Regions from separate parts of the Micromonospora sp. NPDC007271 genome, predicted to be linked through region 2. Evidence: riboswitches for the same ligand, from Rfam matches in the RefSeq annotation. Region 2 holds a riboswitch; each other region holds the start of a gene.
The links. Region 2 has a riboswitch for cobalamin ahead of ABZ570_RS15965 (ABC transporter substrate-binding protein). Riboswitches for the same ligand answer to the same signal wherever they lie in the genome.
Positions count from the first base shown of each region.

Region 1: linked by a shared signal. The riboswitch ahead of ABZ570_RS28380 (ribonucleoside-diphosphate reductase subunit alpha) and the one ahead of ABZ570_RS15965 (ABC transporter substrate-binding protein) in region 2 are both predicted to bind cobalamin.
Region 3: linked by a shared signal. The riboswitch ahead of ABZ570_RS21870 (ABC transporter substrate-binding protein) and the one ahead of ABZ570_RS15965 (ABC transporter substrate-binding protein) in region 2 are both predicted to bind cobalamin.

Region 1 covers NZ_JBEYER010000107.1:8,566-11,801, forward strand. The annotation lists gene ABZ570_RS28380 (ribonucleoside-diphosphate reductase subunit alpha) at 1-1,838, opposite strand, end outside; cobalamin riboswitch at 2,053-2,268, opposite strand; gene ABZ570_RS28385 (M1 family metallopeptidase) at 2,407-3,236, opposite strand, start outside.
Region 2 covers NZ_JBEYER010000038.1:28,443-31,678, reverse strand. The annotation lists partial or broken gene ABZ570_RS15970 (M14 family metallopeptidase) at 114-1,406, shown strand; cobalamin riboswitch at 1,492-1,636, shown strand; gene ABZ570_RS15965 (ABC transporter substrate-binding protein) at 1,724-2,659, shown strand; gene ABZ570_RS15960 (iron ABC transporter permease) at 2,775-3,236, shown strand, end outside.
Region 3 covers NZ_JBEYER010000063.1:1,322-4,557, reverse strand. The annotation lists gene ABZ570_RS21875 (iron chelate uptake ABC transporter family permease subunit) at 1-879, opposite strand, end outside; gene ABZ570_RS21870 (ABC transporter substrate-binding protein) at 936-1,922, opposite strand; cobalamin riboswitch at 1,953-2,128, opposite strand; gene ABZ570_RS21865 (IS3 family transposase) at 2,411-2,683, shown strand; gene ABZ570_RS21860 (maleylpyruvate isomerase N-terminal domain-containing protein) at 2,895-3,236, opposite strand, start outside.

The sequences.
Region 1 (3,236 bases), on a different contig from region 2:
GGCTCGACGCACTCGTAGCAGCCGGCGATCGAGGCGATGGTGGCCGTCGGGGCGATCGCCACGAGCAGGGAGTTGCGCAGCCCGTGCGCGGCGACGCGCTCCCGCACGGCGGCCCACCGCCGGGTCTGGGTGCCGGTGACGCCCCACAGGTCCGGCTGCAACTGCCCGCGCGCCGCCCGCGTCTCGGCGAAGGCGGGGTGCGGGCCGAACCGCTCGGCGAGTTCGGCGGAGGTCTCGAGAGCGGTCAGGTACAGCTCCTCGCTGATCCTGCTGGACAGCTCGCGTGCGGCGGGAGAGTCGAACGGCAGCCGTAGCGCGAAGAAGACGTCCTGCAGACCCATCAGCCCGAGGCCGACCGGTCGCCAGCGCGGGTTACTCGCGGCGGCCTGCGGGGTCGGGTAGTAGTTGATGTCGATCACGCGGTCCAGGAAGGTCACCGCGGTGCGGACGGTCGCCCGCAGCCGCGCCCAGTCGATGCCGTCGTCGGACAGGTGGGCCGCGAGGTTCACCGAGCCCAGGTTGCACACCGCGGTCTCGGCGTCGCTCGACACCTCGATGATCTCGGTGCACAGGTTCGACAGGTGCACCACGTTGCCCGGCTCGGCGGTCTGGTTGCACAACCGGTTCGCCGCGTCCTTGAACGTCATCCACCCGTTGCCGGTCTGGGCGAGGGTACGCATCATCCGTCCGTACAGCTCCCGGGCCGGCACCTGCCGCACGAAGCGGCCCTGCGCCTCCGCCGACCGGTACGCCGCGTCGAACTCCGCCCCCCACAGGTCCGGCAGCTCCGGCACCTCGTTCGGGTCGAACAGCGACCACACCTCGTCGGCCTCCACGCGGCGCATGAACTCGTCCGGGATCCAGTTCGCGAGGTTCAGGTTGTGCGTGCGTCGGGCGTCCTCGCCGGTGTTGTCGCGCAGCTGGAGGAACTCCTCGATGTCGGGATGCCACGGCTCCAGGTACACGCAGGCGGCGCCCTTGCGCCGGCCGCCCTGGTTGACCGCCGCGACGCTGGCGTCCAGGGTGCGCAGCCACGGCACGATGCCGTTGGAACGCCCGTTCGTGCCCCGGATCAGCGCGCCCCGCGAGCGGACCCGGGAGAACGCGATGCCGATCCCGCCGGCGAACTTGGACAGGCTGGCGACCTGCGCGTACCGCTGGTAGATGGAGTCGAGCTCGTCGCGCGGCGAGTCGACCAGGTAGCAGGACGACATCTGGGTGTGCCGGGTGCCGGAGTTGAACAGCGTCGGCGAGCTGGGCAGGTACGCCAGGCTGGACATCAGCCGGTAGAAGTCGATCGCTTCCCCGGGGGCGCGCGACAGCCCGCACGCGACCCGCAGCAGCCAGTACTGCGGTGTCTCCAGCACGAGCCGGCTGGTCGGATGCCGCAGCAGGTACCGGTCGTGGACGGTGCGCAGCCCGAAGTACTCGAACCGCAGGTCGCCCTCGGGGTCGACGGCGTCGTCGAGTTGGCGCGCGTGGGCCGCGACGAAGGCGGCGGTCTCGTCGCCGATCAGTCCTTCGGCGTGGCCGCGCCGGATCGCCTGGCTGAACGAGGCGATGCCCTGCCCGCGTACCTCCTTGTCGACGTATCGGGCCAGCAGCCGGGCGGCCAGGCGCGAGTACTGCGGCTCCTCGCCGATCAGCTCGGCCGCGGTCTGGATGGAGAGGCGGTCCAGTTCGTCGGTGCTCGCGCCGTCGTACAACCCGCTGATGGTGCGGGTCGCCACCCGCAAGGGGTCGACATCGGTGAGGTCCGCGGTCCATCGTTCGACCGCTCGGACGATCCGGTTCAGGTCAACCGGCTCGAGGTCGCCGTTGCGCTTTCGGACGTGCATCTGGACGCGGCGCTGGCCGGGCGGAGCCGGATCGCCCGCTGCCTGCTTGACGACCGGGTTGACCTCGGTGACTGTCACTACTCACTCCTCGCGAGCTCGGGACCGGATGGCCCTCGGCGCGTGGGGAGCGGACACCGATGGACACGCGCCGGCGCGGCGGTGTCCGGTTGGCGTCGGCCGTCCCACGCGGCCTCGGACCGTCACACGCCCCGTCGAGGGCATGCGACGCGCTGGCAGGTCTTCGGACTCGCGGGCCCGACCGGGAAACCGGTCTCCTACTGGCCGTCGCTTCCCAGACCACAGGTGGTCCAGTGCTGATGACGGCGGTCGTTCCCACTCACCGCTGCGGGACAGTCCCGGATTCGCACCGGGTTCCCTCTTGCCTCGGCCGCCCAGAGAGAGCGGCCGAACCAGCTGCGCCAGACACCATATATGGCTGCCCCGCTGGCCGAGCAACACCAGATGTCGGGTTGGCGTGTCGGCTTCGTCTCACCCCCGCGGACCGGTGAGCGGCGTCCAGGAACGACAGCGGCCCCGCGACCGACAGGTCGCGGGGCCGCAGCCAGGGTCACCAGGTGGTGGGCTTGCCCTTCTGGTACAGCCACACGTCGAAGAAGGCGTGCAGGTCCTGCCCGGACTCCCGCTCGGCCAGCGCGATGAAGTCGGCCGTCCCGGCGTGGCTGTGGCGGTGGCTCGCGGCCCACTCGCGCAGGATCCGGAAGAACGTGTCGTCGCCGACCTTGCCGCGCAGCGCGTGCAGGGTCATCGCACCCCGGTTGTACGGGATGCTGCTGAACATGTCGACCGGGCCCGGGTCGGCGAGGACGGTCTGCCAGAACGACGAGGACGCGGCCCGACCGTAGTTGCTGCTGCTGTTGAAGGTCGTGTTGACGGACGCGCCACCGTTGTACTCGGTGTACATCCACTGGGCGTAGGTGGCGAAACCCTCGTTGAGCCAGATGTCCGACCAGCGCTCCGGCGAGACGCTGTCGCCGTACCACTGGTGGGCCAGCTCGTGGGCCATGGTGCTGACGCTCGCCGTGTTGGAGAAGATCGGCTTGGTCTGGGTCTCCAGGGCGTAGCCGACGTTGGGTGCCCGGTCGATGATCGCCCCGGTCGAGGCGAACGGGTACGGGCCGAACTGCGCGGAGAAGAAGTCGATCATCTTCGGGATCTGCGACACCGCACTCGCCGATCCGGCGACCAGCCGCGGGTCGACCGCGACGTACACCGGGATCCCGCTCGGCGTGGTCGACTCGGTGACCACGAAGTTGCCGATGGTGACCGTCGCCAGGTAGCTGGCCATCGGCTCGGTCGAGTCCCAGACGAAGGTGGTCCAGCCGTCCTTGGTCTTCTGCGAGAGAAGCTGGCCGTTGCCGACGGCGGTGGTCCCCTCGG
Region 2 (3,236 bases):
CGGCGGGAGGATCCGGTCGGGATGGCAGCAGTCAGTGATGGATGTTGATATGACCAGGTGACTCTGGTGAAGTGTGCGGACAGCGGATCTTCCGTACCCCGAGGAGGTTGTCCATGGCCTTCCGCACGTCCCCGCTCCGCCGCCGGTTGGCGCTCGTCGCCGCCGTCGGCCTGACCCTCGTCACCGCCATCACCGGGCCGGCCGCCGCGCGGCCGGCCCCGGACCGGTCCGCCGAGCCGGCCGCCGTCGCCTACCGTGTCCTCGGTCCGCGTACGCTCGCCGACCGGAACGCGGTCGCCCGCACCGGCGCGGCGATCGACTACTCCGAACACGGCGTCCTGTACGTCACCGCCACCAGGGCGGAGGCCGCCGCGATCAGCCGGCTCGGCTTCCGGCTGGAGGAGGACGTGGCCCCGGCCGGCGACATCGGCACGTACGGCTTCCCGTCCGCCGACTCCAACTACCACGACTACGCGGAGTTGACCGCGGTGGTGAACAAGGTGGTCGCCGACCATCCCGCCATCGCCCGCAAGCTCAGCATCGGCCGGTCGTACGAGGGCCGGGACCTGATGGCGGTGAAGATCTCCGACAACGTCGGCACGGACGAGAACGAGCCGGAGATCCTCTTCAACGCCCAGCAGCACGCCCGCGAGCACCTGACCGTCGAGATGGCGATCTACCTGCTCAACCTCTTCACCGACAACTACGGCACCGACTCCCGGATCACCAACATCGTCAACTCGCGGGAGATCTGGATCGTCCCCACGATCAACCCGGACGGCAGCGAGTACGACATCGCCACCGGCTCGTACCGGTCCTGGCGGAAGAACCGGCAGCCCAACAGCGGCTCGTCGTACGTCGGCACCGACCTGAACCGGAACTGGTCGTACCAGTGGGGCTGCTGCGGCGGCTCGTCCGGCTCCACCTCCTCGGAGACCTACCGCGGGCCGTCCGCGTTCTCGGCGCCCGAGACGCAGGCGCTGCGCAACTTCGTCAACAGCCGGGTGGTCGGCGGGGTGCAGCAGATCAAGGCGAACATCGACTTCCACACCTATTCCCAGCTGGTGCTCTGGCCGTTCGGGTACACCACCGCGAACACCCCCAGCGGGATGACCGCCGACCAGTACAACACCTTCGCCGCCATCGGTCGGCAGATGGCGGCCAGCAACGGCTACACCCCCGAGCAGTCCAGCGACCTCTACATCGCCGACGGCACCAGCATCGACTGGATGTGGGGCAACCACCGCATCTGGGCGTACACCTTCGAGATGTACCCGGGGTCGGCCTCCGGCGGCGGCTTCTACCCGCCGGACGAGGTGATCCCGACGCAGACCGCCCGCAACAAGGAGGCGGTCCTGCTGCTCTCCGAGTACGCCGACTGCCCGTACCGGGCGATCGGCAAGCAGAGCACCTACTGCTGACCGCACCGTCGTGAATCCGTGGGTGGGGCCCCGGTCCACCCCCGCGGGGCCCCACCCACCCCCGCCCGTCCGGATGATCTCCGCTGGTCGTGCGCTACGGTGGCACCGACCAATCCGCAGCGAATCCGGTGCGAAACCGGCGCTGTCCCGCAACTGTGATGCCCCGTATCCCACGGGGACGAGCCAGGTCGCCTGCGGCACGGTCGCGACTCGCGCTCTCGAGGAAGGGCGCCTCGCGGACGGGTACGCCCAGGCGCTCCCTGTCGGCGAAGCACCACGCTCCTCGACCGACAGGAGGACCGATGTCCAGACGTACCCCCCGGCTCTTCGTCGCCGCCCTCGCGGCCGGCGCTCTCCTGCTCGGCGGCTGCGCCGAGAAGACCTCGACCGACACCCCCGCCGCCGGCAGCAGCTCGGCCGCCGCCTTCCCGGTCACCGTCGGCAAGCTGACCCTGGAGAAGCGCCCGGAGAAGATCGTCTCGCTGTCGCCGACCGCGACCGAGGTGCTCTTCGCGATCGGCGCCGGCAAGCAGGTCACCGCCGTCGACGACCAGTCGAACTACCCGCCGGAGGCGCCGAAGAGCGACCTCTCCGGCTTCCAGCCGAACGCCGAGGCGATCGCCGGCAAGAGCCCCGACCTGGTGGTGCTCTCCAACGACACCAACAAGATCGTCGACCAGCTCACCACGCTGAAGATCCCGGTGCTGCTCGCCCCGGCCGCGGCCACGCTCGACGACACGTACCAGCAGATCACCGACCTGGGCGCGCTGACCGGCCACCCGGGCGAGGCGGCCGACCTCACCAAGAAGATGAAGGACGAGATCGCCGCGCTCACCGGCAAGCTGCCGCAGCGCGCGCAGAAGCTCACCTACTTCCACGAGCTGGGCCCGGAGCTGTACACCGCGACCAGCAAGACCTTCATCGGCTCGATCTACGCCCTCGCCGGGCTGGCGAACATCGCCGACCCGTCCGACGCCGACGGCAAGAAGTTCGGCTACCCGCAGCTCTCCCAGGAGGTCATCGTCAAGGCGAACCCGGACTTCGTCTTCCTGTCCGACACCAAGTGCTGCCAGCAGACGCCGGAGACGGTCAAGGCCCGCAGCGGCTGGGCCGGCATCACCGCGGTGAAGAACAACCAGATCGTCGCCCTCGACGACGACATCGCCTCGCGCTGGGGCCCGCGCGTGGTCGACCTGCTGCGGGTCATCGTCGACGCCACCGCCAAGGTCCCGGCGTGACCTGCCGGTGAGCGTGCGACCAGCGGAATCCGTCGGCACGGCCGGGACGCTCGACACGTCCCGGCCCGCCGACGCGCGTACGGCCCGGCCGGGCGCCGCGGTCCGGCCGGCCGGGCTGCGCAAGCGCTGGCTGCTGGCCGGCCTCGGCGCGGTGCTGGTCGCGCTGGTCGCCGGGGTGTCCCTCGGTCCGGTCAGCCTGCCGCCCGGCAGCGTCGCCGCCGAGCTGCTCAACCTGCTGCCGGGAGTGCACCTGGAGAGCGGGCTCACCGAGCGCGAGATCGCCATCGTCACCGAGCTGCGGCTGCCCCGGGTCGTGCTCGGCCTGCTCGTCGGCGGACTGCTCGCCCTGGCCGGCGGCTGCTACCAGGGCGTCTTCCGGAACCCGCTGGCCGACCCGTACCTGCTGGGAGTGGCGGCCGGGGCCGGGCTCGCGGTGACCGCGGTGATCGCGCTCGGGGTCGGGGCGGGCGGGGCGATCAGCGGGATGCCGGTGACGATCCCGCTGGCCGCGTTCGCCGGATCGCTCGGCGCGGTCGCCCTGACGTACCTGCTCGGGGCGGCCGGCGGGCGCGGCCGG
Region 3 (3,236 bases), on a different contig from region 2:
CAGGAAGATCGCTCCGGCAAGGACGACGACCGGCAGCAGCCGCCGGTGATCGGGGCCGGTGAACCGCCGTGCGGCGTGCGGCAGCATCAGCCCCACGAAACCGATCGCGCCGCTGATCGCGACCAGCACGGCGGTCAGCAGCGCCGTGGTGACCAGCAGCAGCCACCGGACAAGCCCGATGTCGACGCCGAGGGCGGCGGCGGCCTCCTCGCCGAACGCGAACGCGTTGAGCGCCCGGGCAAACCAGAGGATCACGGCGAACACCGCCGCGAACGCCGGCATCGCCCACCCGAGTGCGGCCCAGTCGGCGCGGGCGAGCGAGCCGGACAGCCAGAAGGTGATGCTGTGGGTCGCGTGCGGATCGGCCGCCCAGATGATCACGAACGAGGTCAGCGCGGCGCACAGCTGCGCGATGGCGACGCCGGCCAGCACCACCCGGGTCGGCCGCAGGACCGCCCGTCGGCCGGCGGCAGCGACCACGACGGCGAACGCGGCGAGCGCCCCCGCGAATGCGCCCCCGGTGAGCGCCGCAGTGCCCGCACCGAGGCCGAGGACCAGAACGGCGACGGCGCCCAGCGACGCCCCGGAGGAGACGCCCAGCAGGTACGGGTCGGCGAGCGGGTTGCGGGTGACGGTCTGCATGACCGCCCCGGAGGCGGCGAGCCCGGCGCCGACCACCGCGGCGCCCAGCACCCTCGGCAGCCGCAGCTCCCACACGATGTGGTCGCGCAGCAGCGGCACGTCGGCGCTCGTCAGGCCGAGATGGTCGGTGATGACGAGCCACACGGTGCCCAGGGACAGGTCCGCCGGCCCCACGGTCACGGCCGCAGTCACCGACAGCAACAGGCAACCCGCGAGCACGACCACCACGGTCACCATGCGCACCGCCCGGACCGGCCGCGCCGGGGTCTGCGCCGGCTGGGCGGTAGCGGTGGTCAGTTGCCCACCCCGCCGACACCCCGGGCCAGGGCCTCCACGGCGAGCACGTTCCGCACGCCCGCGGAGGTGGAGGAGAAGTCCAGGACGACGTACCGCTTGTCCTTCACGGCGGGCAGGTCTTTGAGCGTCGCGTGCTTTTCGAGGAACGCCTGCTTGGCGGCGGCGGGATCCCAGCTCGCGTCGATGAGCACGATGACGTTCGGGTTACGCTCGACGACGGTCTCCCAGCTGGTGTCGGCCCAACTGCCGTTCAGGTCGGCGAAGATGTTGGTGACCCCGGCCGCGGACATGATCATGGCCGGGCTGCCGCAGCAGGCGCCGGCACTGGGCGCGTCGGTGCCGGCGTCCCACCACAGCACACGCGTGCCCTTCGCGCCCGCTGACACTTTCGCGATGCGCTCCTGCTGGTCGGCGATCAGCGTCTCGGCCCGCTCCCCTACGCCGAAGATCCCGGCGATGTCACGGATCTCGGCGAACACGTCATCCATCGTCAGCTTCGCCGGTCGCGTGTCTTTCGGGCAGCCGGCGGCGGAGATGTACGTGGCCACGCCCAGCTTCTGCCACTCGGCGCGGTCGCCGACCCCCTCGTCGCTGAACGCACTTGCGAAGGAGGCGTAGACAAAATCCGGCGCGGTGTCGAGCAGCTTCTCCTTCGACGGGTACTCCTTGGCCAGTACCGGCACCTTCGCGTACGCGGCGGTGTACTCGGGCAGCACCTGGTCGTCGAGGTAGGCGGTGCTGGCCATCCGGTCCTGCAACCCGAGCGCCAGCATGATCTCGGTGGCAGACTGGTTCAGCGTCACCGCCCGCGCCGGGGGCTTTGTGATCGTGACCGGTGTGCCGCAGTTGGTGAGTGCGACCGGCCCGGCCGCGGCGGGCGCCGTGGTGGCCGGCTTGTTGTCGCCGGTCGCGGCGCAGCCGCTGATCAGGGCGAGCAGGACGGACAGCGGCGCAGCAACGCGCCAGGACACCGGGGACCGCATGGCGGGACCACCTTCCAGCACCTCGTGGACGGGTCGTGCAGGTGCCGTGGCCGGTCTCCTGGCTGACGGGTGGTGCGCCGGCGGCCGGCCTTCCCAGGCATTGCGCCCAGTGACCTTTTCGGTGGCCTCCAGCATCCCGATCACAGTGGCGAGGGCCGCACCGGTCTCACACCGGCTTCCCGAACACCACGGCCAGGACACCCTAACCAAACCACACGGTGTCGTCACCGTGGCCTAGGTCATGGTCGGAGACCGCGTTGGTTCACCGTGTTCGCTCGCGTGAAGTGTCGTCGATCAGCCACGCACGACGCGCTCCAACGGCTCAGCGAAGTCGCTCGACCGGTGACCGGTCTGCTGTACTCGCTGCTGAACCGGCCCCGCAGCTACTCTCACTCCAACACACCGGTGTCGCGACGATCGGTTGAATCCGAAACTACACATCGTTCCGCGGTTCAGAACGCTTACAGGACAACGCGATCCTGCCCTCCATGGGCTCCGTCGGCGACTCGTTCGACAACGCACCCATGGAAAACCTCTGGTCTACGCTGAAGATCGAACTCGTCTACCGCACGAGCTGGCGCAACCGCGACGAGGCCGAAAACACGATCTTCGCCTGCATCGACGGCTGGTACAACACCCGCCGCGTCCAGACGGAACTCGGGTACCTCAGCCCCGACGAGTACGAGGCCGCCTCGCGCACCCGTCAACACGACCCAGCCGAGCCAACTATCGCCACCCCTGCTCCAGCCGGCAGCAGGTAACCACCGCTCCATCAAAGCGGGGGAACTTAACCCGCCCGACCAAGCTCAGCCAGCCCTTCACCCGCTGGTCCATCCGCAAACTGCTCGCCTACCTGCGCAAGGTGCACGGTCGGGTGATCCGCATCGGCCGCGAGGCCCTGCGCTAACCCCGGACCCAGTGGCGCCCGCAGGAGCGCGCGCACAACCGACAGATGCGTCACAAGTGCGCGTTTTACGCGTTCGGGTCCCAGTCTGCGAGCTGCTCCATCGGCTCGGTGTCGCCGGTGGTCTCCAGGCCGTCGAGCGGGACGCGCTCGTAGAAGTAGAGGACCAGTTCGCTCGCTGCGCCTCGCATCGTCATGTCGCCCGGCTCCGCGTCGGCGGCGAGGTCGTCGCAGCGGACGCCGTCGGCGTTGAGGGTCAGGCGCCAGGAGCGGCCCTCGGTCGTGTGCAGGTCGATGGTCGCCGGCTTGAACGGCCAGGGGACGGTCGTCGCCGAGACGGTCGTCAGGAACTCGTCGACGCCCTCGACCGCGACGTCCGTCGGCAGCGGCTGTGCGGCCCCCTGGGTGAG